2 linked regions of the Spinactinospora alkalitolerans genome follow. The protein of the gene in region 1 interacts with the protein of each later gene in a pairwise test. Links are inferred from orthologs where the notes say so. Each region holds a gene or a part of one and is shown on either strand. Other genes may lie near its edges. The genes, in order: HDA32_RS03005 and ndk.

Region 1 (10,683 bases):
CTCGGCGCGGTCGCGGAGTACCGCGGCGGGCACCGCGCCCACACCTGCGACCTGGTCTACATCACCGGCGAGGTCGGTATCGGCGCCGGCGTGCTCCTGGACGGCAGGCTGCTGCGCGGCTCCACCGGCTACGGCGGCGAGATCGGGCACATCCCCCTGCGCAGGGGCGGGCCGCTGTGCGGGTGCGGCCGCCGGGGCTGCCTTGAGGCCGTCGCCGGCATCGACGCCATCCTGCGCCGGACGGTGCCCGACCTGGCCCCGACCGCCCCGGTCTCGGGCACGCACCTGGCCGCGGCCGTGGCCGCCACCGTCGAGCGGGCCGACGCGGGCGACGTGGGCGTCCTGCGCGCGCTGGAGCGGGCCGGGAGCTGGCTGGGGCGCGGAGCGGCGACCCTGGTCAACCTGATCAACCCGCAGGCGATCATCCTCGGCGGCTACTTCGTTCCGCTGGCGCCGTGGCTGCTGCCGCCGTGCACCGCCGCCGTCGACGCCCACGTGCTCGCGCCGGAGCGCGGCGGCTGCCGGCTGGAGGTCTCGACGCTGGGCCTGAGCGCGGCGGCCCGCGGCGGCGCGGCCGCGCTCGTGGACGCCCTGGACACCGGCCGGCTCCCCCTGCCGCCGCGCAGGCCGCTGGAGCGGCCGCGTCAGGAGGGGGCCCGGCCGAACGGCCGGAGCCCGGCGCGCTGACCGCGCACCGGGCTCCGGGGTTTCACACCTGCATCAGAACGGGAGCCAGTCCCACATGTGGGCTTGACCCTCGTCGTCATCGTCGGCGCCGGCGACCCACTCCCAGACAGCGGTCGAGGCATCGGCCGCCTTGTCACTCATCTGCCAGGTCCATGACGCTGACCGGGTCTCGAGCGCATCTTCCGCAGCGGCCGGCAGTGCCGATCCCAATAGTGCAGCGACCGAGACGGCCGCTACGGCACACACCTTCTTGAGCACAACGCACCTTTCGCTCGTAGCGCGAGTCCATCCCCATGTCACAAGATGACTTACCCGTCACTCATCGCACAAGGTTCAGAAGCAGCCAATCACGACTATTGAGATTATTTTGAGACATGCACAGTCGAGTCGAGGCGATCCCGATGCGGGACCCTCCCGATCTTCTCCCATTCGCCCTAAAAAGAAGGCCGGGTCAGGAAGACTTCCTGACCCGGCCTGCATGCCTTCGGGTGGAGCTGAGGGGATTTGAACCCCTGACCCCCTCGATGCGAACGAGGTGCGCTACCGGACTGCGCTACAGCCCCGTAAGACGCTTAAAAGCGTATCAGCTCCGCAAGAGTGCTCGGAACTCATTTCGCGCGTCGGGTCAGTCGCCCGCGGCGCGCAGATGAGCGTCGGCGTACTGGTCATAGACCTGGTCGCGCCGGGTGGTGAGCTCGATGACCTCGGCCTCACGGGCGGCCTCGGCCGCGGCGCGGCGGGCGCGGGCGCGCTCCTCGCGGCGGCGGTGCTCCGCCTCGGCGGCACGCCGCTCCTGGTCGGCCTTTGCCGCCTCCCGCAGCAGCACGAGGTGGCCCATGAGCAGCACGGCCGGCGGGACCAGCACCCACCAGGGACCCAGGCCCGCGGCGACCGCGACGCTCGTCGCGGTGAGCAGGGCGGTCAGGCCGGACGTGCGGCGGCGGCGGCGCGCGATGACCCGGGCGCGGCCGACCCGCATCGGAGGCGCTCCAGCAGGGGGCGGCGCGGGCTCCGGCCGCGGGGCGGCGGCTTCGGCCGCGTCCTCGGCGTCACCGGCCGGCTCCTCCGCCTCGTGCCGGGCGAGCGCGCGGTGGGCCGCGGGCACGGGCCCGGAGCCGTAGGAGAGCACCTGGGTCCGCACGTCGTCGGCGGACTCCCCGTCCGGGTCGCCGTGGTCCTCGTCGGGCTCGTACTCGTCGTCGAACTCGGGGGCGTCATCGGCGTCGTCGACGCCGGCGTCCCCGGGCGCGCTGCGGCGGAACGGGTTCGGCGCGGGATCGGCGGCGTCGCGGCGCAGCAGCATGGGGATCAGCACGATGGCCCACACCACCACGATGGCCACATACAGAGGAGAGCTACTCATCGCCCCTCCTCGCGCCGCTGGTCGTTGGACACCCGCAGACGTCCGGGCGGCGCGGTGGCTCGTACCGGGCCCATGGACGAGATCGATTCAGCAGCGGCCTGTCCGGAATCTAGGGTCTGATGTCTCGCGCACCCGCCGCACCGCTCATTAGCCCTCTGCCCCCATGTGCCGTATGTACATGTCACCCGCACCGTCGATGCGTCTACGTTCCGCACCGTACGACCCGGTGTCCGGGAATGCGCAGTATTCGGGCCGGAGTGTCGCGAGATCGTCGTTCGTCCTCTTCTTCAGATGGGTCCTCCATTGGCAAATATGCAGGTAGGAACGGTTTTTACAGACCGTTAAATCATAAATGCGGAAGGTTACAATCCGCTTTCAGCCTGCTTGCGGCGAGCGCGGGCCGTGCCGATTATCCCGCGAACGGCTCCTCCCGGCACCCCTTTTCCCGCCATCGGGCCGCTCTCCGCAAAGGGGCGCCCCGGACCGGGTCGCGGTCACGGCAGCTCGGAGGGCGGGCTCGCCGCCCCCGAGGACCCGGCCCCGCCCCGCGGCGGCCCGCCCCCGAGGTCGCGGCCGCGGCGCTGCTCCCGCCACCGCGGGAGCAGGCCGCGCGGCACGTCCTCCACCGTCAGCGCGTAGCAGATGTGGTCCCGCCACGCCCCGTCGATGTGCAGTTGGCGCCTGCGGACGCCCTCCTCCCTGAACCCGAGCTTCTCGGCCACCCGCCGGCTGGCCCGGTTCTCGGGCCGGATGTTGGCCTCGATCCGGTGCAGCCCGGCGGTGAAGAAGCAGTGGTCGACCGCGAGCGCGACCGCGGTGGGGGTCACCCCCAGACCCGCCCGCTCCTTGTCGATCCAGTACCCGATCTGGGCGGAGCGCGCCGATCCCCAGACGATGGCGCCCACGGTCAACTGCCCGGCGAATCCCCCCTCGTAGGTGATCGCCCATGGCATCGCCACGCCCTGCCGGCCCTCCCTGCGGATCGCCTGGGCCATGGCGAGGTAGGGCGCGATGTTCGTGGTCTGCAACGGCATCTCGGGGTGGGTGGGCTCCCAGGGGCGCAGCCAGTCGGCGTTGCGCACACGCGTGTCGCGCATCGCCGCGGCGTCGCGCAGCCGCAGGGGCCGAAGCCCGACCGGCCCCTCCTCAAGGGAGATCGGCCAGCCACGTATCCGGTTCACTGCCTTCCCTCCGCCACCGTGGGCATCCCGGCGGAAGAATCCCCGGGACCCTTCCGCGGAGGCGACCGGACAGCGGGCCGCCGCCCGGAGTTCTCGGCATCAGTATTCCACCTCGTGCCGGAGACACGCGGCGATCGTCCTCTATCTCACGACAAAAGGGACAGGAAAATAACCTTTTTCGGACCGGTGGAAACAGGAACCTCACTGGTGTCCGACGATGGCGCTCGTACAGGGGGCGGCTGTCGCGGTGTGCGCAGCGCCGACGGCACAGCAGGTCCGAGCCCTGGAAATCCCACCCCGCGAACGCAGCGGTCCGGGTTCGGTCAGCCGCCGGTGCGCGGATGGTCCCCGCCGCGCATCTGGTCGATCGCGTGCCGCAGGATCGGCCCGAGGACCGCCATGCCGTCGCGGACCCCTCCGCTGGAGCCGGGCAGGTTGACCACCAGCATGCGGTGCCCGTCCCGCTCGGCGACGCCGGCCAGGCCCCGCGAGAGCACGGCGGTGGGCACCCCCTTCTCCCGGCCGGCCGCGCGCAGCGCCTCGGCGATGCCCGGGATCTCATAGACCAGCAGCGGACGGGTGGCCTCGGGGGTCTCGTCGCCGGGGGTCAGCCCGGTGCCGCCGGTGGTGACGGCGGCGTCGTAGCCCTCGGCCAGTGCCCGGCGCAGCGCATCGGCCACCGGGGCGCCGTCGGGCACCACCCGCGGTCCGTCGACGGCGCAGCCGGCCTCCTCCAGCAGCCCCGCCAGCACCGGTCCGGAACGGTCCGGGTACACCCCCGAGGAGGCCCGGTTGGAGGCGGTGATGACGATCGCGGTGGGGGCGTGCACGTCCTCGTCGCCCTCCCTCTCCTCGGGGGTCATGACGCGCGGCGCCAGTGGCCGGTCTTGCCGCCGGTCTTCTCCTCGACCCGCACGTCGGTCGCGACGGCTTCGGGGTCGATCGCCTTGACCATGTCGATCAGGCCGAGCGCCGCGGTCATCACGCAGGTCAGCGCCTCCATCTCGACGCCGGTGCGGTCGGCGGTGCGCACGGTCGCGCTGATGTCCACCCCGTCGTCGCGCACGTCCAGGGCGACGTCGACGCCGTGCACCGCGATCGGGTGGCACAGCGGCACGAGGTCGGGGGTGCGCTTGGCCCCTTGGATGCCGGCCAGCCTGGCCACGGCGAGGGCGTCGCCCTTGGGCACCCCGCCGCCGCGCAGGGCCGCGACGACCTCGGGGGAGAGCAGCACCCGCCCGGTCGCGGTCGCGGTGCGGGCGGTGACCTCCTTGGCCGAGACGTCGACCATCCGGGCCGCGCCGGAGGGGTCGAGGTGACTGAAACCGGAGGGATGGGAATCGGACATGAGCGCGCGGACTTTCTGCTCGGTGGTCACGGACGGGGTTTCCAAGGGCGGAGGCTACAGGGACCGGTCGCCGCGGCACGCGCGCGCCCAGGGTCCGTTCTAGTAGCCGCCGGGCAGCTTGACCGCCTCCACCAGGCTGCCCTCGGGCAGCTCCGTGACCGCCTCGGGGACCACGACCAGGGCGTTGGTCTCGGCGAGGGCGGAGAGCTGGTGGGACCCCTGCCGGGAGACGGGCGCCGCGGTGTAGCCGAGGCCGGCGTCGGCCCCGTCGTAGGCCAGGACCGCGCGCAGGTAGGAGCGCTTGCCCCGCGGCGAGGAGACGACCGGCGCGACCAGGCGGGCGCGCACCGAGGGCAGCGGCTGCTGGGGCAGGCCGCGCATCCGGCGCAGGGCCGGCAGGACGAACAGGTGGAAGGAGACGTAGGAGCTGACCGGGTTGCCCGGCAGCGTCACGATGGGAGTGCGCGACTCCCCGATCGTGCCGAACCCCTGCGGCATGCCCGGCTGCATGGCGACCTTCTCGAAGCGGACCGTGCCCAGGCGCGACAGCACCTCCTTGACCACGTCGTAGGCGCCCATGCTGACGCCGCCCGTGGTGACGATGACGTCGGCCTGCGCCAGCACGTCGTCGAGCGTGTCGAGGACCGTGGCCGGCTCGTCGCCGATGAAGCCCTGCCGGTAGGCGGTGCAGCCGGCGTCGATCGCGGCCGCGGTGAGCATGTAGCTGTTGGACTCCCAGATCTGGCCCGGGCCGATCGGGTCGCCCGGCTCCACCAGTTCCTCGCCGGTGGACAGCACGACGACGCGCGGCCTCGGGTGCACCCGGACCGAACTGCGGCCGACCGCTGCGAGCACGGCCATCTCGGCCGCCCCGATGCGCGCCCCCTGGCGCAGCACCACCGCGCCCTTGTCGACGTCCTCGCCGGCCCTGCGGATCGCGTTGCCCTCGCGGACCGAGCGGTGGACGGTCACGGAGGCCACTCCCCCGTCGGTCCACTCCACCGGGACCACGGCGTCGGCCCCGACGGGGACCGGGGCGCCGGTCATGATGCGCGCGCACGTGCCGACCGGGATGGCGCCGGTTCCGGCGTCACCGGCGGGGATGTCGGCGACGACCGGCAGCGACACCGGCGCCTCCTGGGAGGCCGCGGCGACGTCGACCGCACGGACCGCGTAGCCGTCCATCGAGGAGTTGTCGAACCCTGGCAGCTGCACCGAGGAGGCGACGGGCTCCGCGAGCACCGCGCCGTGCGCCCCGAGCAGGCCCAGCTCGATCGGTTCGAGCGGCTCGACCAGTTCCAGGATGTCGGCGGTGTGCTGTTCGACGGTCTTCATCCCACTCCCTCTCCCGTTGCCGGCATCGGCGCCCCCTCCCCTAACGTGCGGCTCCCTCGCCGCGTTCGGCCACGAACTCGCGCAGCCACGGGAGGAACTCCTTGGCGAGATCCGGGCGGTCGCACGCGAATTCCACCACAGTGCGAAGGTAGTCGACCTTGTTGCCGGTGTCGTAGCGCTGGCCGCGGAACAGCACGCCGTGCACCGGACCGCCGTCGGCCGGCTTGCGGTGGGCGAGCTCGCGCAGCGCGTCGGTCAACTGGATCTCGCCGCCGCGGCCGGGAGGCGTCTCGCTCAGCACGCCGAAGACCGCGGGGTCGCAGACGTAGCGGCCGATGATCGCCCAGCGGCTGGGGGCCTGGTCGGCCGGCGGCTTCTCGACCAGGTCGGTGACCGTCACGACGTCGTCCTCGCCGGTGGCCTCGATCGCGGCGCAGCCGTACAGCGAAACCTGCTCCGGCTCCACCTCCATGAGCGCGACGACGCTGCCGCCGTAGGTCTCCCGCACCTCGATCATGCGCTTGAGCAGCGCGTCCTGCCCACCGATGAGGTCGTCGCCGAGCAGCACGGCGAAGGGGTCGTCGCCGACGTGGGCCTCGGCGCACAGCACGGCGTGGCCGAGGCCGCGCGGCTCGCCCTGGCGGACGTAGTGCACGTGGGCGAGCTCGCTGGACTCGCGCACCGAGTGCAGCCGCTGGGTGTCGTTCTTGGCGCGCAGGGCCTCTTCGAGTTCGTAGGCGCGGTCGAAGTGGTCCTCGATGGAGCGCTTGCTGCGGCCGGTGATCATGAGGACGTCGTGGAGCCCGGCCGCGACGGCCTCCTCCACGACGTACTGGATCGCCGGTTTGTCGACGATCGGCAGCATCTCCTTCGGAGTCGCCTTCGTCGCCGGGAGGAAACGGGTGCCCAGGCCTGCGGCCGGTACGACGGCCTTGGTGACGGGGGTTGCAGCACGGTGCGAATCAGCCATGTCGGCACTGTAGGCCACCGGGTTCCGATCGCGGCTCAGGCGCGCGACCTCCGATCCGGGTATGCGCAGGTTCTGCGGGGATTCCCCGTTCACCTCCCGACGAGCCTTCACCCGTTCTTAATCCGGTTCTCACCCGCGCACCGCCGATCGGGGTAGAACCCGCGGCGGCCTTGCCTAGACTCCTCTGCCATGGACAGTGCCACGGACACCGCCGGGGCCAAGAGGCTCGTGCGCGAGCGGATGCTGGCGCGGCGGCGGGAGATGCCGGCCGAACGCAGGGCCGAGGCCGGGTCGGCCATCCGCGATCACCTGCTCGCCCTGCCGCAGTTGACCATGGGCGGAACGGTGGCCGCCTACTACTCGGTGGGGACCGAGCCCGACACCCGCAAACTCGTCACCGGGCTGTGGAAGCACGGCGTCTACGTCCTGCTGCCGGTCTTCCGGCCGGACGGCGAGCTGGACTGGGCCGCCTACGACGGCCCCGACGACATGGCTCCGGCAGGGCACGGACTGCTGGAGCCGACCGGGCCGCGCTACGGGGCCGAGGCGGTGCGCCGCTGCGCCGCCGTCGTCTGCCCGGCCCTGGCGGTCGACCGGTCCGGCCGGCGGCTGGGCCGGGGCGCCGGCTGCTACGACCGCGCGCTGGCCGGGGTCGGCGCACACGCGCTCACCTTCGCGGTGGTCTACGACGCGGAACTGGTGGACTCCGTGCCGGCCGAGCCGCACGACCTCCCGGTGCGCGCGGTGGTGACCCCCGGCGGCGGCGTGCACCGGTTCTAGGCCCGGCGGAACACCTCCGCCCCGGATCGCGTTATATCCGCGGCAGCTTCACCGGGAACGGCACCCCACCCCCCAATGTCGCGATCGTGCTGTCCGAGCGCGTACTATTTAGCAGTCGACGGGCGAGAGTGCCAGCAAGGAGGATCCGTGCCTACGTACCAGTACGCGTGCACCGAGTGCGGCGCCCAACTGGAGGTCGTGCAGAGTTTCAGCGACGACTCGCTGACCACCTGCCAGGAGTGCCAGGGCAGGCTGCGCAAGGTGTATTCCGCCGTGGGCATCGTGTTCAAGGGCTCGGGCTTCTACCGCACCGACAGCGCTTCCAGCTCCAACGGCTCCACGCCGAACGGGAACTCCGGCGGCTCCAAGGACTCGGACAAGGCCGACAAGGCCTCGGGGTCTGAGAGCAAGAGCACCGAGGCCACCACCGCATCGAGCGGATCCGGCGGCTCCAGCGGCGGCTCCGACGGCTCCGCCGCCACCAAGGTCGCCTGAGACCGCCCTCCGCCCGAAGGGCATCCGGCCCGTCGCACGGCGCCACGGCCGGGGTCACCGCATGCGGTGGCCCCGGCCTTCCGTGCGTCTCGGCCCCCGCCTGTGGACGGCGCCGACCCCGCCGGCCCGGCCTCGCCTACCGTGCGGGCATGGACCTTCCTCCCGGTCGGCGGTGCCGGCCATGTCGTTGACCCCGTCGCGCCGCCGCGGGGCCGTACTGCTCCTCGCCCGATGGCGCCGCACGCTCGGCGCCTGCTGCGCCGCGCTGGCCGCGGCCGGGATCGTGCTCGTGCTGCGCCCGCCGACCGCGCCCACCGTGGACGTCGTCGTCGCCGCCCGCGACCTCACCGCGCTGGCTCCGCTGGGCGAGGGCGACACCGCCGTGCGCGCGCTGCCCGGGGACGCCGTGCCCGATGGTGCGCTGCGTCCCGACACGGCCCTCACCGGAGCGTCGCTGCGCTCCCCGGTCCGCCGCGGTGAGGTGTTCACCGACGCCCGCCTCGCCGACCCGCCCGCCGCCGGCCACGGCGCCGACGTCGTCGCGGCCCCGGTCAGGGTCGCCGACCCCGGCGCGGCCGCGCTGCTGCGGCCGGGCAGCAGGATCGACGTCCTGGCCGCCGCGCACGACCCCCTCGCCGCGGAGTTCGGCGGCGCCACGGCCCCGGCCGAGGTCGTTGCGGCCGACCGGCCGGTGATCGCCGTCCCCGAGGAGGAAGCCCCCGCCGGGGAGTCCGGTGCGCTCGTCCTGGTGGCCGTGAGCACCGAAGAGGCCCGCGTCATCGCAGCTCACACCGTTTCAGGCCGCCTTTCGATCACCATCCGCGGTTGACGCTAGCCTGTCGGGGTGCACGCCGCCCGGCGCGTGAGCCCCTGCTCCGCGGACCGGACGGCGCGAGAAGCGGCCGCGGGCAGCCGCCCAACGGCGTCCGAACACCCCTCGGTGCCCGCGGCGGACGGACCCGGACGAGTCGAATGTGGGGACAACCATGAGCGGATTCAAGAAGTTCCTGCTCCAGGGCAACCTGATCCAGTTGGCGGTGGCCGTGGTCATCGGCGCCGTGTTCTCGGAGCTGATCACGGCGTTCACCGCGGGCTTCATCACCCCGCTGCTCGGGGTCTTCGGCGGCGTCCCCAAGTTCGCCGAGCTGACCTTCACGGTCAACGGCAGCGAGTTCCTCTACGGCGCGTTCGTCGACGCGCTGATCTCCTTCGTGCTCACCGCGGCGATCCTGTACTTCTTCGTGGTGCTGCCCATGACGCACGTGATCGATCGGTTCACCGAGAAGGCCGAGGCCACCACCCGCGAATGCCCGCAATGCTTCAGCGAGATCTCCAAGAAGGCCAGTCGCTGCCCGAACTGCACCTCCGAGGTGATCCCCGAGACGGTGTGATCTTCGGCCGCCCCCGGCCCTCCGGCGCCGCGCGGCCCCGCCCGCGCGGCGGGCGAGGATCAGCCGCCGGTCTCGTACTCCCAGTGCCAGGGTTCGAACGGGCTGGAGTAGGCCCATTGCGGGTGGAACCAGCCCCACTGCCGGGAATTGGCCTCCAGCCAGTTGAACTCCGGGCTCCCCTGGTTCTGCACGCCGCCGCACATGTCGACGGCCTGGCCGAGGCCGTGGTTGCTGGTGCCGGGGACGGCCGCGTTGCCGGGCGGCTGCTCGGCGTAGACGCGCTGCTGGTTGGGGAGGTCCCGGTAGGAGCTGGTCAGGCAGATCTCCTTGCCGAACTGCTCGGTGTAGGCCTCGTTCATCTCGAGGAAGTCGATGGCGGCGTCGGCGCGCAGGAAGTGCCCCTCCTCGTGCACCTCGCACAGGGCGCTCTGGGGCAGCAGACCGTTGGGGTAGCCGGCGGCGGCCTCGCCGGCCGAGGGGTCGCACTCGACGCCGGCCATGTAGGCGTCCACGGACAGCCCCCGGTCCTCCAGCTCCTGGACGAGCCTTTCGGTGCTCTCCTCCGACTGCTCCTTGAGGGCATCGAGGTCGTCGGCGAGTTCGACCCGCTCGAGCTGGGTCTGGGACTGCAGCTCCTGGGCGGTCGTGGTGAGTTCGCCCTGCTCGTCGCGGAGCTCGTTGGCCTCGTCGAGGATCGCCTCCTTGTCCTCGGTCAACTTGACGACGTGGGACTCGGCCTGCAGGTCGTCGTCGATGGAACCGGAGGTCATGATGCCCATGATGCCGACATCGGGCTGCTTGTAGAGGGTGCCGGCGAGCTGGGCGAGGGGCTGGCGCATCTCCGCGAGGCGCAGCTCGGTCTGCTGCAGCTCGTGCAGCGTCGTGACCAGCTCGTCCTGGGCGTCCTCCAGGGCCTCCTCGCGCTCGGTGTACTCCTCGGTGGCCTCCTCCAGCTCCTCCTTGGCCTCCTCCGCCCGCTGCTTCAGCGCATCGAGGTCGTCGGCCGCCGCGCGGTCGGCCACCGGCGCGACCGCCACCTGCCAGCCGGGGCCGAGGACCAGGGTGAGGACCAGGGTGCACAGCACCGCGAGGACCGGCCTCGACCATGGGCGGGAACGCCTCCCGCAGACAGA
Region 2 (10,884 bases), 1.0 Mb from region 1 along the record:
GTTCCTCCCCGACACGGTCGAGGGCATCGCGGAGGAGAAGAGCGGGATCATCAAACCCGGTTCCATCGCGGTCCTGGCCCAGCAGCCGCTGGCCGCGGCCGAGGTCCTGATGCGCCGCGTCTCCGAGATCGGGGCCAGGGTCGCCCGCGAGGGGCTGGAGTTCGGCGTGGTGCACCGCGACATCGCCGTCGGTGGGCAGCAGGTCGCGCTCAAGGGGCTGCGCGGCGGCTACGACGGCGTCTTCCTGCCGCTGTTCGGGGCGCACCAGGCCGGCAATGCCGCGGTCGCGGTCGCCGCCGTGGAGGCCTTCGCCGCGCCCGGCGAGGGCGACGACCAGCTCGACCCCGCTCTGGTGGGCACCGCGCTGGGCGGCGTCGCCTCGCCCGGCCGCATGGAGGTCGTCCGGCGCAGCCCCACGGTCCTGGTGGACGCCGCGCACAATCCGGCCGGCATGGCCGCCGCCGCCGCGACCGTGGAGGAGGCGTTCACCTTCAGCCGGCTCGTCGGCGTCGTCGCGATCATGGCCGACAAGGACGTGGCCGGCATCCTGGAGCCGCTGGAGCCGCTGCTCGCCGAAGTCGTGGTGACCCGCAACTCCTCGCAGCGCAGCATGGGCCCCGAGGAGCTGAAGGAGGTCGCCGAGGAGGTCTTCGGCCCCGACCGGGTGCACCTGGCGCCGCGCCTGGACGACGCCATCGATCAGGCCGTCACGCTGGCCGAGGAGAGCGGCGAGTTCGGCGGCGCGGGCGTGCTCATCACCGGCTCCGTCGTCACCGCCGGCGACGCCGCGCATCTCATGAAGGGGGAGTGAGGGTGCGCACCATCTGCGCCGTCGTCCTGGCGTTCGAGGTGATCGCCATCGGCCTGGCCGTTCCCGTCGCGATCCAGCTCGGCGGGCACTCCCCGGCGCTGGCCGGCGGCGTGTGGGGCGGGCTCGCCGCCGCGGCGCTGGTGCTGGCCTGCCTGCAGCGGTTCCGCTGGGCGTTCTACGCCGGCTGGGCGCTGCAGGCCGCGCTGCTGGCCAGCTCCGTCCTGGTCCCCGGCATGGTCGTGATCGGGGTCGTCTTCGCCGGGCTGTGGGTCGCCGGGGTCCTCCTGGGGCGGCGCACCGACGCGATGAAAGCCGCCGCGGGCGATCGGGCCTAACCGGTAGGGTTGCGCTCGGCCGGAGGTGCTGCGTTCCCAGGGATGGCCGCGCTGAAACCACCGGATCCACCGATCACCGTCTAGTCGCCGAGGAGGCAACAACCGTGGAGCGCACCCTTGTCCTGATCAAGCCCGATGGCGTGCGGCGCAACATCATCGGCGAGGTCATCTCCCGCATCGAGCGCAAGGGCATGAAGATCGTCGCGCTGGACATGCGCACGCTCGACGCCGGCACCGCCAAGACCCACTACGAGGAGCACGCCTCCAGGCCGTTCTTCGAGTCCCTGGTCGAGTTCATCACCGGCGGCCCGCTCGTGGCGATGGTCGTGGAGGGCGAGCGCTCGGTCGAGGCGTTCCGCGCCCTGGCCGGAGCCACCGACCCGGTCGCGGCCGCGCCCGGCACCGTCCGCGGCGACTTCGCCATGGAGGTGCAGCAGAACATCGTGCACGGCTCGGACTCGACCTACTCCGCCGAGCGCGAGATCAAGCTGTTCTTCCCCGACCTGGCCTGACCTGAGTTTCGCGGCCTCTCCTTCACGTCCTCGGCGGCCGCGGCCAACCGGTGTGTTTGCGTAGCGGCTCGGATGCGCAGCGTTACGATACGAGTAGCTCGATCCGGGTCCGTGCGGATCGACGTCGTATTGACCGCCCCGGGCAAGCCGCACCCGATTGGTGCCGCTGAGGACGTTTAATGACCAATAACCTTGCTTTTCTCGGCCGCGACATGGCGGTCGACCTCGGGACCGCGAACACCTTGGTCTACGTGCGAGGCCGGGGAATCGTCCTCAACGAGCCCTCGGTCGTCGCCCTGAACACCTCGACCGGCAAAATCGTCGCGGTGGGCATCGACGCCAAGCAGATGATCGGTCGCACGCCCAGCAACATCACCGCGGTACGGCCGCTGAAGGACGGCGTCATCGCCGACTTCGACATCACCGAGCGCATGCTGCGCTACTTCATCCAGAAGATCCACCGCCGCCGCCACTTCGCCAAGCCGCGCCTCGTCGTCGCGGTCCCCAGCGGCATCACCTCCGTCGAGCACCGCGCGGTCAAGGAGGCCGGCTACCAGGCCGGAGCCCGGCGCGTCTACATCATCGAAGAGCCCATGGCCGCCGCCATCGGCGCCGGCCTGCCGGTGCACGAGCCCACCGGCAACATGGTCGTCGACATCGGCGGGGGGACCACCGAGGTCGCCGTCATCTCCATGGGCGGCATCGTCACCTCCCAGTCCATCAGGGTCGGCGGCGACGAGCTCGACCAGGCCATCATGACCTTCGTCAAGAAGGAGTACTCCCTGATGGTCGGGGAGCGCACCGCCGAGGAGCTCAAGGTCGCCATCGGCTCGGCCTACCCGGCCGGCCCCGAGGAGCTGCACGCCGAGGTGCGGGGGCGCGACCTGGTCAGCGGGCTGCCCAAGACGGTGGTCATGTCCGCCGCCGACGTCCGCCACGCCATCGAGGAACCGGTCGCCCTGATCATCGACGCCGTCCGCACCACGCTGGACAAGTGCCCGCCCGAGCTGTCGGGCGACGTCATGGACCGCGGCATCGCCGTCACCGGCGGCGGCGCGCTGCTGAACGGATTGGACGAGCGGCTGCGGCACGAGACCGGGATGCCGATCCACCTCGCCGAGAACGCGCTGGACTCCGTCGCCATCGGCTCGGGCACCTGCGTGGAGAACTACGAGCGCCTCAACCAGGTGCTGGTTCCGGAACGGCGGCGCTGACGATGCCGGCGCCCGCCGCCACCGCACCGCCGCCCACGACGACAGGGGGCCCGTGATGCTGCGCGAGAACACCCGGTCCCGGTTCATCCTCGGTCTGCTGCTGCTGGTGTCGGCGGTCCTGATCGTCCTGGACTCGCGCTCCGACGGCAACCCGGTCATCGGCACCGCGCGCACCGCGGGCCAGATGGCCTTCGCCCCGATCTCGACGGCGGTCTCCACCCTGACCGCCCCGATCACCGACGCCTACCGGGCGCTGGCGGCCGCGCCCGGCGCGAGCGAGCGGATCGAGGAGCTCCAGGCGCGCAACACCGAACTGACCAGGGAGCTCGCCGCCCGCGACCGCGAACGGGAGCGCTCCGACGACCTGGCCGACCTGCTGCGCCTGGCCTCCCTGGGCGACTACGAGATCGTGCCGGCCCAGGCCGTCACCCGGCTGACCGTCCAGGGCTACGCCGACACCGTCACCCTCGACGTCGGCCGCCGCGACGGCGTGGACACCGAGATGACGGTGCTCAACGGCGACGGCCTGGTCGGCCGGGTCACCGAGGCCGGCGAGACCACCTCGACCGTCCGGCTGGTCACCGACGGCTCCTCTTCTGTGGGCGCGCGGCTGGCCGGCTCCAAGGAGATCGGCGTGGTCAGCGGCGGCGCGCAGGCGGTCGGCACGTCCGCACCGATGCGCTTCGAACTGCTGGACGCGACCGCGACGGTCGAGAAGGGCGAGCAGATCCTCTCGCTCGGCTCGCACGACAACGCCCCGTACGTCCCCGGCGTGCCCATCGGCGCGGTGAGCGAGGTCCATGACACCCCCGGCGCGCTGAGCCGCACCGCCGACGTGGAACCGGTCGTCGACTTCAGCCGCCTCGATGTGGTCGGCGTGGTCGTGGCCGCGCCGGAGAGCGATCCGCGCGACTCCGTGCCGCCGTCGGTGCCCGGCCCCGACGACCGGGCGGAGGACGCAGCCCGGGACGGGGCGGACCAGGAGGCCGCCGCCGACCAGGAAGCCGACCGGGAGGCCGACCAGGGGACCGGGCAGGAGCCGGAGCAGGGGACCGGCGGGGAGGGGACCGGTGCGGCCGACGAGCCGGGCACCGGAGTCGACACCGATGAGCCCCCCGGAGGCACCGGAGACGGTTCCGGTGCGGGCGACACCGGCCCGCTGGGCCGGGAGAACGAGGAGGAGCCGTCATGACCCGCGGATTGGTGGCGGCACTGCTGGCCGCGGTCGCCGTGATCCTGCAGACGGCCGTGGTCAACCGGCTGTCGCTGCCCTGGGGCGTCGCACCGGACCTGGTGCTGCTCGCCGTCACGGCGCTGGCCCTGCGCACCGGGCCGGCCACCGGTGCCGTGGCGGGGTTCGCCTCGGGCCTGGCCGTGGACGCCCTGCCGCCCGCCGACCACGAGATCGGCCGCTACGCGATGCTCCTGTGCCTGGCCGGCTACCTGGTCGGCTCCCTGCGCGAGCCGATGGCGCACTCCGGGCTGTGGCCCTTCGGCATCGTCGCGCTGAGCACGGTCGGCGTCTCCCTGGGCTACGCCTTCATCGGCGCCGTGCTCGGCGACCCGCGGGTGACCGTGCCGGCCGTGCTCGGCACCACGCCGCTGGTGCTGCTCATGACCATGGTGGTGAGCCCGTTCGTGCTGTACCCGGTGTTCTGGGTGATGCGCGGCCTGGCCGAGAACGAGTTCGCCGCGATCGGAGAGGCCCCCTGGTCGAACGGGGGGAGGACGCGATGAGCATCCGGAAGAGGATCAGCGGCGCCGGCGGCGCCAAACGCGGCAGAAGGCGCAAGGGCGCCCCCGGCGGCCCGACCGGTTCCCGGCCCGGCCACCGGGGGCGCGGCGCCCTGCTCACCGCGCAGGTGCTGGTGATCGCCCTGATGGCCGTGCTCGCGGGGCGGCTGTGGTACCTGCAGGTGCCGATGGGCGAGCACTACAAGCAGCGCGCGGCCGCCAACCACGCCCAGAACCTCATCGTGCCGGCCACGCGCGGCCAGATCCTGGACGCGGTCGGGCGCCCGCTCGTGCGCAACCACACCGAACTCGTGGTCTCGGCCGATTACCACGCACTGCTCGCCCAGGAGGACGAGGGCGAGGCGGTGCTGCACCGGGTCGCCGAGGTGCTCGGGACCCCGTTCGAGGAGCTGAGCCGGCGCACCCGGCTGTGCGGCCCGGAGGTGAGCCGCCCCTGCTGGCCGGGCTCGCCCTACCAGCCCATCACCCTGGCCGAGGACGTCGCCCCCAAGGTCGCCCTGCAGATCATGGAGCAGCAGGAGGACTTCCCCGGGATCTCCGCCCAGCAGCACGCCGTCCGCGAATACCCCGGCGGCGAGGACGCGGCCCAGCTCCTCGGCTACCTGCAGCCGGTGACCGAGGATGAACTCGCCGAGCGTGAGGAGCTGCGCGCCCAGTTCAGCGGCGTGGACCGGGTCGGCCGCGACGGCCTGGAGGCCGTCTACGACGCCCGCCTGCGCGGCGACCCGGGGGTGCGCACGCTGGCCGTGGACAACATGGGCAACGTCAGGGGGCTGATCTCCGAGACCCCGCCCGAGCCGGGGCAGCATCTGGTGACCAGTATCGACGCCGAGGTGCAGGGCATCGTGGAAGAGGCGCTGAGGCGGGGCGTGGAGCGGTCGAAGAAGTCCGGGTACCCGGCCGACTCGGCCGCGAGCGTGGTCCTGGACGTGCGGACCGGCCATGTCATCGCGATGGCCAGCATGCCCGATTACGATCCCGCCGTCTGGAACGGCGGGATCGACCAGGAGACCTACGAGGGGCTGCTGGCTGAGGGCGCGGGCCAGCCGCTGATCTCGCGGGCCGTGCAGGGGCAGTTCCCGCCGGCCTCGACCTTCAAGGCGTCCTCGCTGTCGGCCGCGGTGGAGAACGGCTCCCCGCTCGACGCCGACTACAACTGCCCGAGCTCGGTCACCGTGGGCGACCGCGCGTTCCGCAACTACGAGAGCAGCGCCCACGGCAGCATCAGTCTGCACAAGGCCATCGTGGTCTCGTGCAACACCGTCTTCTACCAGCTCGCCTACGACATGTGGAAGGAGGACGGCGGAATGGACCCGGTGGCCCACCCCGAGGACGCGATGGCGGAGATGGCCAAGGGGTACGGGTTCGGCTCGCCCACCGGCATCGACCTGCCGCACGAGGCGGCCGGGCGCATCCCCGACCGGGAGTGGAAGCAGCAGTACTGGGAGGACACCCGCGAGAACAGCTGCCGCCGGGCCGAGACGGGTTACCCCGAGGTCGCCGAGGAGGATCCGGCTCACGCCGACTACCTGCACACCGTCGCCGAGGAGCACTGCGCCGACGGCTACGTGTGGCGGGCCGGCGACGCGGCGAACTTCGCCATCGGCCAGGGCGACGTGCTGGTCACCCCGCTGCAGCTCGCCCGAGCCTACGCCGCCATCGCCAACGGCGGGACGCTGCACGAGCCGCGGATCGGCAAGGCCTTCGTCTCGGCCGACGGCAAGCAGGCCGAGCGGATCCCGCCGGGCGGGACCGAGCGGCTGCCGGTCAGCGACACGACGCTGGAGTACCTGCAGGACGCGCTGACCCAGGTGCCCAAGGAGGGCACCGCCGCCGGGGCCTTCAACGGGTTCCCGCAGGACAAGGTGTCCATCGCGGGCAAGACGGGCTCGGCGACCATCGTCGGCAAGCGGGAGTCGGCCTGGTTCGCCTCCTACGCCCCGGCCGACGACCCGCAGTTCGCCGTCGTCGTCTTCATCTCCCAGGGCGGTACCGGCGGCGTCGCCTCGGCCCCGGTGGCCAGGGAGATCTACGAGGGCATCTACGGCTTCGCCCCGACGCCGCAGGCCGGGCCGGCGGGCGAGGGCGGAGAGGAGGAGCAGGCCGGGGAGCGCGAACCGGCCCTGCCCGGCGGCGCGCCGCCGGAGAAGCTGCCGCAGGTCCGGCCCGACGGCACGGTCGCCCCGCCCGACGGCTACCGCAAGTAGCGGATCGCGCAGCAGTCACCGTCCACCGTCGTCCCAACCGGAGATGGCCCACCATGTCGCTCCACCAGAGTCCGTTCCTTCCGCAGAGGTCGTGGCACAACCGAGCGGGGCGGCTGGTCATGGACCGCCTCCCGCGCCGGATCGATTGGGCGCTGCTGGCCGCGGTCGCCGCGCTGTCGCTCCTGGGGGCCCTGCTGGTGTGGGCGTCCACCGCGGGCGACACCCATCCGAGCGAGGCCCTGGGCTACCTGCAGCGCCACCTGCTGCACCTGTGCATCGGGGCGGTGCTGTGCCTGGTCGTGGCCTGCCTGGACCACCGGACGTCGCACGCCTACGCGCCCGTCGTCTTCGTCGCCGCCGTGATCGGCCTGGTCCTGGTGCTCACACCGCTCGGTGCGGTCATCAACGGCTCCCGGTCCTGGATCGTCATCGGCGCGTTCCAGGCCCAGCCCGGCGAGATCGCCAAGATCGCGCTCGTCCTGGGCGTGGCGGCGCTGCTGGGCGAGCATCGGGACGGCGAGCACGTGCCCACCACGTGGGACGTGCTGTTCAGCCTGGTCGCGCTGGCGGTCCCGCTGGGGCTGATCCTCGCCCAGCCGGACCTGGGCACCGCCATGGTGCTCGGCTCCCTCTACCTGGGCATGCTGGCGCTGTCGGGCGCCTCCGTCGGCTGGACCATCGGGCTGATCTCCTGCGGCGTGCTCAGCGCGCTGGCCGTGTGGTGGTCCGGGCTGCTCAAGGACTACCAGATCGCGCGCTTCACGGCGTTCGTCGATCCGATGGCCGACCCGCGGGGCGCCGGCTACAACGCCAATCAGGCCATCATCTCGGTCGGCTCCGGCGGGTTCAACGGCACCGGGCTGTTCGAGGGGGAGCAGACCAGCGGCAGGTTCGTGCCCGAGCAGCACACCGACTTCATCTTCACCGTCGCGGGGGAGGAGCTCGGGTTCATCGGCGGCGGCACCATCATCGCGCTGATCGGCGTGATCGTGTGGCGGATCCTGCGGGTGGCCGCCGAATGCGACCAGCCCTACGGCCGCCTGGTCTGCGCGGGCGTCGCGGCGTGGCTGACCTTCCAGTCCTTCATCAACATCGGCATGACGGTGGGGATCATGCCCATCACCGGGCTGCCGCTGCCCCTGGTCTCCTACGGGGGCACGGCCACCATCGCCCACTTCATCGCGATCGGGCTGGTGCTGAGCATCCACGGCCGCGCCCGCGGGTTCGACTGAAGGACCCGGCAGCCGGCGCCAGCGATTAGCCTGGAGGGATCCGTGAGTGGACCCAGGCACCTTCGAAAGGCCCGTCGCCATGCCCATCGAATCCGTCTTTCCGCGTCTGGAGGCGCTCCTGCCCAGCGTGCAGAAGCCGATTCAGTACGTGGGCGGGGAACTCAACTCCGTCGTCAAGGACTGGGACGAGACCGAGGTCCGCTGGGCCCTGATGTATCCGGACGCCTACGAGGTGGGCGTGCCCAACCAGGGCATCCAGATCCTTTACGAGGTCCTCAACGAGCGCGAGGGCGTGCTCGCCGAGCGCAGCTACGCCGTCTGGGCCGACCTGGAGAAGCTCATGCGCGAGCACGGGGTCCCCCAGTTCACCGTCGACGCCCACCGGCCGGTCGGCGCCTTCGACGTGTTCGGCATCAGCTTCGCCAGCGAGATGGGCTACACCAACATGCTCACCGCGCTGGACCTGGCCGGCATCCCGATCCGCGCGGCCGACCGGGGCGAGGACCACCCGATCGTGCTGGCCGGCGGGCATTCGGCGTTCAACCCCGAGCCGATCGCCGACTTCCTCGACGCCGTCGTGCTCGGCGACGGCGAGGAGATCGCGCTGGCCGTCACCGAGGTCGTCCGCGAGTGGAAGCGCGAGGGGCGCCCCGGCGGGCGCGAGGGGCTGCTGCTGCGCCTGGCCGCCGGCGGCGGCGTGTACGTGCCCGGCTTCTACGACGTCGGCTACCTCTCCGACGGCCGGATCGAGAAGTACGCGCCCAACCGGCCGGGCGTGCCGTGGCAGGTGCAGAAGCACACCGTCATGGACCTCGACGACTGGCCCTACCCCAAGAACCCGATCGTGCCGCTGGCGGAGTCGGTACACGAGCGCTACAGCGTGGAGATCTTCCGCGGCTGCACCCGCGGCTGCCGGTTCTGCCAGGCCGGCATGATCACCCGCCCGGTGCGCGAGCGCAGCAAGGACGCCGTCGGACAGATGGTCGAGCAGGGGGTGAAGTCCTCCGGTTTCCAGGAGGTCGGCCTGCTGTCGCTGTCCAGCGCCGACCACAGTGAGATCGGCGACATCGCCAAGGGGCTGGCCGACCGCTACGAGGGCACCAACACCGGCCTGTCCCTGCCCTCGACCCGGGTCGACGCCTTCAACATCGACCTGGCCAACGAGCTCACCCGCAACGGGCGCCGCTCCGGCCTGACCTTCGCCCCCGAGGGCGGCAGCGAGCGGATGCGCCGGGTGATCAACAAGATGGTCACCGAGGCCGACCTCATCCGCACCGTCACCGCGGCCTACGCCGCCGGCTGGCGGCAGGTGAAGCTGTACTTCATGTGCGGCCTGCCCACCGAGACCGACGAGGACGTGCTCGCGATCGCCGACCTCGCCCGCGAGGTCATCAGGACCGGTCGCGAGGTCACCGGCCGCAAGGACATCCGCTGCACGGTCTCCATCGGCGGGTTCGTGCCCAAGCCGCAGACCCCGTTCCAGTGGGCCGGGCAGACCTCGCACGAGGTCGTCGACGCGCGGCTGCACAAGCTGAAGGAGACGCTGCGCGCCGACCGCCGGTACGGCAAGTCGGTGGGCCTGCGCTACCACGAGGGCCGCCCCTCCGTCATCGAGGGCCTGCTCTCGCGCGGCGACCGCCGCGTGGGCCGGGTCGTCGAGGCGGTGTGGCGCGACGGCGGCCGCTTCGACGGCTGGAGCGAGCACTTCTCCTACGAGCGCTGGGCGGCCTGCGCGGAGGCGGCGCTGGCCGACGAGCCCGTCGACGTCGACTGGTATACGGTGCGCGAGCGCGACGCCGACGAGGTGCTGCCCTGGGACCACCTCGACGCCGGCCTGGACCGCGACTGGCTGTGGCAGGACTGGCAGGACGCGCTGCACGGCGAGGAGTCGCTGGAGGTCGACGACTGCCGCTGGACTCCCTGCTACGACTGCGGCGTGTGCCCGAGCATGGGCACCGAGATCCAGGTCGGTCCGGCCGACAGGTCCAAGCTGCTGCCGCTCACCGTGGTGTGACCGCTCGGTCGGCGACACCGACGACGGCGGGCCCCGGCACCTTCCTTCGGTGCCGGGGCCCGCTTTCGTGCTCGTGTGTATGGCCCGGCGCCCCGCTCGCGCCGGGCCATACGTGTACTTAGACGATCAGCACCCGACGGAGGTTGGCAAAGATTTCCGGATTCCGCGAAAAATTTTGTGCTCTCCGGATCATCGCAGTTCAGCGTGGTGAGGGCGATCGGCGGTGACCAGCGGGTGAACTGTGGGCGACGCAACTCTTCCAGGGGCTTTTCAAGTCCGCCCGCGAGGGGAACAGCACATACGTGTGTGATCCGTCACTGATCGAGGTGTCATCCGCTCATCGGTTGACACCCTCCCGAGCCGCGCGAATCGGACGGTTCGCCCGGGCCGATGGCGCGAGGCTCCCGGAGCGCACCGTACGCTGAATAGGACGTGGATCTCCCAGGTGGGTGCGCGCCGGCCGACGGGGCGCACCCGGACACGGGAGTAATCGAGGAAAGGAGCAGCGCTGCCCCCCGCACCTGAGGGCACGACCTCGCCCTCCACCGGAAACCAGGGCCAACGGTTGCGCGTGCGCTATGCCAAGCGCGGCCGGATGCGGTTCGCGAGTCACCGCGACATCGCCCGCGCGCTCGAACGCGCGCTCCGCCGGGCCCGGGTTCCCGTCGCCTTCTCAGCGGGGTTCACGCCTCATCCCAAGATCTCCTACACGGGCGCCGCTCCCACGGGGGTGGCGAGTGAGGCGGAGTACTTCGAACTCACGCTGACCGAGCCCTGCGATCCCGAACAGGTGCGTGTTCGGCT

Evidence for each region.
Region 2: the proteins of HDA32_RS03005 (region 1) and ndk interact in binary tests that used the Escherichia coli proteins (3 or more experiments, as listed by UniProt). The link is inferred for Spinactinospora alkalitolerans from one-to-one orthologs.

The regions. Positions count from the first base shown.
Region 1 is NZ_JACCCC010000001.1:611,965-622,647, reverse strand. What follows is about bases 6,116-8,868. They hold HDA32_RS03005 (5-formyltetrahydrofolate cyclo-ligase), read left to right. Parts: upstream 6,116-7,073; coding sequence 7,074-7,664; downstream 7,665-8,868. Other genes in these bases: HDA32_RS02995 (SAF domain-containing protein), read left to right, coding at 8,341-8,868; HDA32_RS03000 (FmdB family zinc ribbon protein), read left to right, coding at 7,812-8,159; galU (UTP--glucose-1-phosphate uridylyltransferase GalU), read right to left, coding at 6,116-6,884. In the rest of the region: HDA32_RS03045 (ROK family transcriptional regulator), read left to right, coding at 1-687; sepX (divisome protein SepX/GlpR), read right to left, coding at 1,313-2,050; HDA32_RS03030 (GNAT family N-acetyltransferase), read right to left, coding at 2,545-3,231; HDA32_RS03025 (MogA/MoaB family molybdenum cofactor biosynthesis protein), read right to left, coding at 3,555-4,094; cyclic pyranopterin monophosphate synthase MoaC, read right to left, coding at 4,091-4,579; molybdotransferase-like divisome protein Glp, read right to left, coding at 4,679-5,914; more of galU, read right to left, coding at 5,955-6,115; more of HDA32_RS02995, read left to right, coding at 8,869-8,988; HDA32_RS02990 (MscL family protein), read left to right, coding at 9,146-9,550; HDA32_RS02985 (D-alanyl-D-alanine carboxypeptidase family protein), read right to left, coding at 9,610-10,635. UniProt on the Escherichia coli protein: Involved in the removal of 5-formyltetrahydrofolate.
Region 2 is NZ_JACCCC010000001.1:1,628,839-1,639,722, forward strand. What follows is about bases 1-2,954. They hold ndk (nucleoside-diphosphate kinase), read left to right. Parts: upstream 1-1,250; coding sequence 1,251-1,658; downstream 1,659-2,954. Other genes in these bases: HDA32_RS07270 (bifunctional folylpolyglutamate synthase/dihydrofolate synthase), read left to right, coding at 1-811; HDA32_RS07275 (DUF4233 domain-containing protein), read left to right, coding at 814-1,146; HDA32_RS07285 (rod shape-determining protein), read left to right, coding at 1,838-2,872; mreC (rod shape-determining protein MreC), read left to right, coding at 2,928-2,954. Also shown: more of mreC, read left to right, coding at 2,955-4,064; rod shape-determining protein MreD, read left to right, coding at 4,061-4,609; mrdA (penicillin-binding protein 2), read left to right, coding at 4,606-6,834; rod shape-determining protein RodA, read left to right, coding at 6,954-8,066; HDA32_RS07310 (TIGR03960 family B12-binding radical SAM protein), read left to right, coding at 8,146-10,080; HDA32_RS07315 (TIGR03936 family radical SAM-associated protein), read left to right, coding at 10,676-10,884. UniProt on the Escherichia coli protein: Major role in the synthesis of nucleoside triphosphates other than ATP. The ATP gamma phosphate is transferred to the NDP beta phosphate via a ping-pong mechanism, using a phosphorylated active-site intermediate.